2 regions of the Amycolatopsis sp. NPDC058986 genome follow, and region 2 is predicted to be linked to the other one. Evidence: predicted binding sites of a transcription regulator. Region 2 holds the regulator's gene; the other holds the start of a gene.
What was found. Region 2 encodes HspR, which represses chaperone genes until heat shock. Its sites were predicted from a motif close to ANNTTGAGTNNNNNNNACTCAANNT; they were not measured.

Region 1 (3,409 bases), on a different contig from region 2:
GCTCGGCCCGTCCTTCGGCACCGCGCCCGCGGGCACGTGGACGTGGATGCCGCGCTCCTTCAGATCGCCGACCGGCAGCTCCAGCTCCGCACCGTGCGAGCGCAGGTAGGACAGCGCGATCTGCACCGACTCCTTCATCACGTCGCCGAGCTGGCCGGTGAGCTGCAGCCCGGTCGCGCCGGACTCCGGATCCGCCAGCGACGCCTCGATGTAGAGCACGTCACCACCGGCGCCGGTCACCGCCAGACCTGTTGCCACACCGGGGGTGGCGGTCCGCTGGGTCGACGCGGGCAGCGAGGACTCCGGCAGGTGCCGTGGCCGGCCGAGGTAGGTCTCCAGGCCCTCGGCGTCCACCGTGACCGGCAGGGTGACCTCGTCGAGCGCGACCTTGGTGGTGATCTTGCGCAGCACCTTCGCGATCGTCCGGTTCGCGTTGCGCACGCCCGCCTCGCGGGTGTACTCGGCGGCGATCCGGCTGAACGCCTCGTCGGTGATGACTACGTCGCCCTCGCCCAGCCCGGCGCGTTCCAGCTCGCGGGGGAGCAGGTGGTCGCGGGCGATGGTCACCTTCTCGTGCTCGGTGTAGCCGTCGAGCGTGACCAGCTCCATGCGGTCCAGCAGCGGGCCGGGGATGGTCTCCAGCGCGTTCGCCGTCGCCAGGAACACCACATCCGACAGGTCCAGCTCGACCTCGAGGTAGTGGTCCCGGAACGTGTGATTCTGCTCCGGATCGAGCACTTCCAGCAGTGCGGCGGTCGGGTCGCCGCGGTAGTCGGCGCCGACCTTGTCGATCTCGTCGAGCAGCACGACCGGGTTCATCGAGCCCGCTTCCTTGATGGCGCGGACGATCCGGCCGGGCAGCGCGCCGACGTAGGTCCGCCGGTGCCCGCGGATCTCCGCCTCGTCGCGGATGCCGCCGAGCGCGACGCGGACGAACTCGCGGCCCATCGCCTTCGCCACCGACTCGCCCAGCGACGTCTTACCGACGCCGGGAGGGCCCGCGAGGGCGAGCACCGCGCCGGATCGCCGCCCGCCGACCGGCCCGAGGCCCGATTCCGCGCGTCGCTTGCGCACGGCCAGGTATTCGATGATGCGTTCCTTGACGTCGTCGAGCCCCGCGTGGTCGGCGTCGAGGATCGCCCGCGCGCCCGCGATGTCGTGGACGTCGGTGGTGCGCTCGTTCCACGGCAGTTCCAGCACCGTGTCGAGCCAGGTCCGGATCCAGCCGCCCTCCGGCGACTGGTCCGAGGTCCGCTCCAGTTTGTCCACTTCGGACAGTGCGGCCTTCTTGACGTGCTCGGGCAGCTCGGCGGCCTCGACCCGGGCACGGTAGTCGTCGTCGGCCGCGGATCCGTCCAGCTCGCCCAGCTCCTTGCGGATCGCCTCGAGCTGGCGGCGCAGCAGGAACTCTTTCTGCTGCTTCTCCATGCCCTCCTGGACGTCCTTGCGGATCGTGTCCGTGACCTCCAGCTCGGCGAGGTACTCGCGGCTCCATTCGAGCGCCTTCTCCAGGCGCGTCGAGACGTCGAGCGTAGTGAGCAGCTCGAGCTTCTGCTCGGTCTTGAGGTACGGCGCGTTGCCGGACAGGTCGGCGACCGCGGAGGGCTCCTCGACCTGCTGGACGGCGTCGATCAGCTGCCAGCCGCCACGCTGTTGCAGCACGGAGATGACGACGGCCTTGTACTCGGTGGCGAGCTGGGCCGTGCGGTCGTCGGTGACCTCGGGGGCGTCGTCGGCGTGGACCCAGCGGGCGGCGCCCGGGCCGTCGGCGATGCGGCCGACGGCGGCGCGGTGGGTGCCGCGTAGCAGGACCGCGGCCTTGCCGCCGGGGACGCGGCCGACGCGTTCGACGGTCGCGACGGTGCCTACCTCGGCGTACTCGCCGTGGACGCGGGGGACGATCAGGACCTCGGCCTTCGCCGCCGCGGCGGAGCGGATGCCGGGGAAGGACGCCTGCGCCGGCGTCTTGGCCTGGGCGGACTCCACCGCGGCCCGGGTCTCGCTGTCGGTCAGGTCGAGCGGGACCACCATGCCCGGCAGCACGACGTCGTCGTCCAGCGGGAGCACGGGCAGGAGGCGGGTGTCGGTCATGTGCACTCCTCGGTTAGTTGAGTCTGCCTAGCTCAACTCTCCGATCGACCGGTTTGTTTCCACTGGAGTGTTCGCCCGCAGCGATCACCCCCGCCCACCCCAAACATCCGACCCCCTCCTAGCCCCCTGCCCGCCTCCGAGCGCGTTTAGCCCGCTAAACGCGCTCGCCGAGGGGGCACCCGAGTGCGTTTAGCCCGCTAAACGCGCTTGGTCGCGGGAGGGGGCGGGGTGGACATCGGAGGTGTGGAGGGGAAGGGAGAGGTGGGTCAGGCGGGCTTTTCGGCCACGCCGCACCACGCGAAGGGCCGCGCCTCGGCCTCGACGGCGTTCAGCTGACGGTCCGGCCGCCAGTCGGGAAGGTGCACGACGCCGGGCTCCAGCAGCGTCCAGTCCCCGAACAGCGCGACGATCTCGTCGCGGTCCCGCAGCCACATCGGGTTGCTCGTGTTCCGGTACTGCTCGACGAGCCAGCGCAGCCCGTCCAGTGCCTCGCCCGGCTCGCCGTCGCCCTCGCTCATGTGCGAGATCACCAGCCTGCTGCCCGGCGGCAGCGCGTCCCGGTACGTCCGCACGATCCCGGCGGGGTCGTCGTCCGGCCCGGCGAAATGCAGCACGGCCACCAGCATCAGGCAGACCGGCTGCGTGAAGTCGATCAGTTCCCGCGTCCGCGGGTCACGCAGGACCGTCTTCGGGGAGCGCATGTCGGCCTGGACGATCCCGGCCCAGTCGGTCGCGCCCTCCTCTTCCAGGATGACCGTCGCGTGTGCCACCGCCACCGGCTCGTAATCGACATAGACCACTTTCGCCGGCTCGTCGTCGGGCAGTTCGGCCGCGATCACCTCGTGCACGTTCCCGGCTGTCGGGACCCCCGAGCCGAGGTCGATGAACTGCCGGATCCCGCCGTCCAGCGCGCTGCGCACCGCCCGGTTCATGAACTCCCGGTTGTGCCGGGCACCCGGTTTGACGTACGGCCACTGCCGTTCCATCCGGCGCCCGAACTCGCGGTCGACGGCCCAGTTCTGGCTGCCCCCGAGATACCAGTCGTAGATCCGCGCCGCGGACGGCTTCTCGGTGTCGACGCCCTCCGGCGCGGTCGGCGCGGAATCCCCCTGCTCGGTCACTATCGGTCCCCTCGCTCGCGCGTTCCTGTGCTCAGCGTAGCGAGCGCGGGGCCTGCGAGAAGCCGCCACGCGCCGTAGTCACCGAACCGCCGGCCGCCGTTGCCAGTACGTCCACAGCGGGCGATAGCCCTGCGCGTACCAGAACGGCGTCGACCGCGGATTCGCCGCGGCGTGGTGCAGCAGCACGACGTCGGCGC
Region 2 (3,409 bases):
TGATTCCCTCAATGTGGCATTCGCGGACTTCGAGGCGCACGAACGGTCCGTTCGTGCGGAGGCGATGCCCGAAGACGCCGCGGTCGTACGCGTCATCGAGGACATCAGGACCGCCTCAAGGGCCGCTCTAAGCGTCTGTCGCGTCGGGAGTGGACGATGCGGGCACGTCGCTCTCGGCACGAGGACCGCGGACGATGCCCCATCCCACGAGAGTCGCGGACAACAGGGTGAGCGCGAGACCCGCGTAGGTGATCGCGTCCCCGAAGTCGACGGTCTGCTGGGCGCTCCAAACGGCCTTCGTCAGCGCGCCGGGGAAGATCGCCGCCAGAATGGTGCCGCTGAGGGCGATGCCGATCCCGGTGGTGACCTCGCTGGCGGTATCGATGAGCGCGGCTCCGATGGTGGTGCGGTTCTCCGGCAGGCCACGCATCACATTGTTGCCCGCCACGACACCGACCACGCGCATACCCGCCGCGACGAGGACGAGTGCGGCGGCGATCCAGACGTAGCCGAGCCTGCCGAGTGCCGTGTAGACGGCGAGTCCGCACACGACCGCGACGGCGCTGAGCCAGGCGGCCTTGGTGAGCCCGACGCGGGTGATCAGGGGACTGATGAGCGCACCCCCGGCGATCAGGACGACGACCTGGGGCAGCATCCCGATGGCCGCTTGGGCGGGTGTCCAGCCCAGATCGAGCTGAAGCTGCAGTGTCACGAGGTAACTGAGCCCGGCCGTGGCCAGTCCCGCCGCCGCCTTGAGCGCCAGACCACTGGACACGAGCGGGCGCGCGACGAGCTTCAGGTCGAGCAAGGGGTGCCGGGCGGTCTTCTCGCGGATGACGAAGCAGGTCCCGACGACGAGGGCCGCCGCGGTGGCGACCCAGGGCAGCGCCGAGGCGGCGCCTGCTTCGACGAAGAACGTGGGGGCGAGAAGCGCGAGGACGATCGTCGCGGTACCCAGGACAGCGCCCGCGACGTCGATCGGATCACGGTGCAGGTCGGCGGGGTCATCGGCGGGGATACCGACGCGAATGCCGATGAACGCGAGCGCGGCGACCGGCGCGTTCGCCAGCAGCAGGACCTGCCACGGCGCGAAGGTGAGCACGAAACCGCCGACGGTGGGGCCGACAGCGAGACCGACCAGGCCCACCGTCGAGATCAGCGTGGTCGCGCGCACGCGCAGCTTGTCATCGGTGAACAGCCGGAACGCGAGAGCGAGTGACCCCGGCGTCGTCATCGCGGCCGCGACACCCATGAGCACCCGGACGGCGATGAGCTGCCACGCGACGGTGACGAACATCGTGGCCAGGCTCGCCACGCCGAGCAGCACGAGGCCGACGAGCATGACCTTGCGGCGGCCGGCGCGGTCGGCCAGCGCTCCGAACGCCAGCATCAGCCCGCCGAACACCACGGAATACGCCCCGGTCACCCATTGCAGGGTGGTCGTCGAGGCGGAGAGCTGACGGCCGATGGTCGGCAACGCGACATTGAGGACCGAGTTGTCGAGCATCTCGAACAGGAACACGGCCGAGAGCCCGGCCAGCGCAGGCCAAACCTCGACCAGCGACCGAGGGGTACTCGGCGTCGCGCGGGATTGTCGATGAACAGGGGGATGCATTGCGCACTCCTTCGAGGTGAAGGAGTGACGGATCGCTCGATACCGCGTATGCGCGTGCTCCCGGGGAGCACGTTTCTACCCCGATATCCGGATACTACAACATCCTCAGCGGACCGTTCACGACCTTGCGGCGGACATCACGGACTTCGGCCGAGGTGAACCGGGTACGAAAGAATGGGACGCCCGGTCACGAGGACCGGACGCCCCATCCGCGCCGAAAGCCGGAATCTACCGGCGTTTCGTTGGCTTCCACACGACCAGCGAGGTCTGGGGCTGGAACGGCACCAGATCCTTCCGGTACGAAGCGTGCACCGCCGCGACGCTGCGCTCCGCCGCGGCGTAGGCGGCCGCGAGTTCTTCGGTCAGTTCGGCGAGCCGGGAGCGGAGCGCGTCGACCTGGTTCTCCAGTTCGATGATGCGCTTGATGCCCGCGAGGTTGACGCCGTCCTCCTGCGAGAGCCGCTGCACCTCGCGCAGCAGCGCGATGTCCCGCATCGAGTAGCGCCGACCACCACCGGAGGTCCGGCCGGGGGAGACGAGACCCTGGCGGTCGTACGACCGCAGGGTCTGCGCGTGCATGCCGGAAAGCTGTGCCGCCACCGAGATGACGAACACCGGCGTGTCCTCGTCCGCGCCGTGGGGCAGTCCGCCGAACATCGCACTCACCTGCCTTCGAGCAGTTTGGTGATCTCCGGCCGGGGATCGTGCCCGGCCATCGCCTCGGCGTACGTCTCCAGCGCCGCGCGCGCCTCGTCGTCCAGTTTGGCGGGAACCGCCGCCTGAAGAGTGACCAGAAGGTCGCCCTGTGAACCGTCCCGTTTCGCGATGCCCTTGCCGCGCACCCGCAGCACCCGGCCGCTCGCGGTGCCCGGTGGCACCTTCAGCGACACCTTGCCCTCCAGCGTGGGCACGGTGATCGTGGTGCCGAGCGCGAGCTCGGTGAAGTCGACCGGCACCGAAAGCGTCAGGTCGAGTTCCTTGCGCCCGAACAGCTCGTGCGGCGCGACGTGCACGCGGACGTACAGATCGCCCGCCTGCGCCCCGCCACGGCCGGGCTCGCCCTGACCGGCCAGCCGGATCCGCTGGTTGTCGTCGACACCCGGCGGGATCCGGACCGTCAGCGTCCGCGTGCGAGTGCTGACGCCTTCGCCGCCGCATTCGGGGCACGGGTCGTCGATGATCGTCCCGCGGCCACGGCAGTCACGGCACGGCTCGGAGAACGCGAACGCGCCCTGACTGCGGCTGACCAGCCCGGATCCCTGACAGGTCGGGCAGGTCCGCGGCGAGGTGCCGGGCTTGGCGCCCTGGCCACCACAGGTCGAACACGTCGCCGGGCTCGACAGCCGCAGCGGCAGGGTCGCACCCTTGACCGCCTCGACGAAGTCGATCCGGACGTCGGTCTCGACGTCCGCGCCGCGCTGCGGCCGGTTCGCCGTGGCGCCCGCCGAGCCGCGACGGCCGAACAGCCCGCCGAGGATGTCGCCGAGCCCGCCGAAACCGCCCTGCTGGCCGCCCGCCTGACCGAAGATGTCGCCGACGTCGAAGCCGCCCGAGCCACCGCCCGGGAAGTTGAACCCGCCCGCGCCGCCGGAGCCGAAGAGACGCCGTGCCTCGTCGTACTCCTTGCGCTTGGCCGGATCCGACAGCACGCCGTAGGCCTCGGAGACCGCCTTGAACTTCTGCTCGGCCTCCGCGTTGCCCGCGTTGGCGTCGGGGTGGTTCTCCTTGGCGAGCTTGCGATAGGACTTCTTGATCTCGTCGGCCGTGGCGTCGGAGGAGACGCCCAGCTCGCGG

Region 1: lon (endopeptidase La) is a predicted target of HspR. The motif match lies at 2,106-2,130, and genes of this name have one in related genera.

What each region holds. Positions count from the first base shown of each region.
Region 1 covers NZ_JBHYJW010000004.1:66,392-69,800, reverse strand. The annotation lists gene lon (endopeptidase La) at 1-2,091, opposite strand, end outside; gene ACFW0G_RS05310 (SAM-dependent methyltransferase) at 2,358-3,212, opposite strand; gene ACFW0G_RS05305 (GNAT family N-acetyltransferase) at 3,291-3,409, opposite strand, start outside.
Region 2 covers NZ_JBHYJW010000017.1:74,802-78,210, forward strand. The annotation lists gene ACFW0G_RS17370 (MFS transporter) at 128-1,615, opposite strand; gene ACFW0G_RS17375 (heat shock protein transcriptional repressor HspR) at 1,844-2,272, opposite strand; gene dnaJ (molecular chaperone DnaJ) at 2,278-3,409, opposite strand, start outside.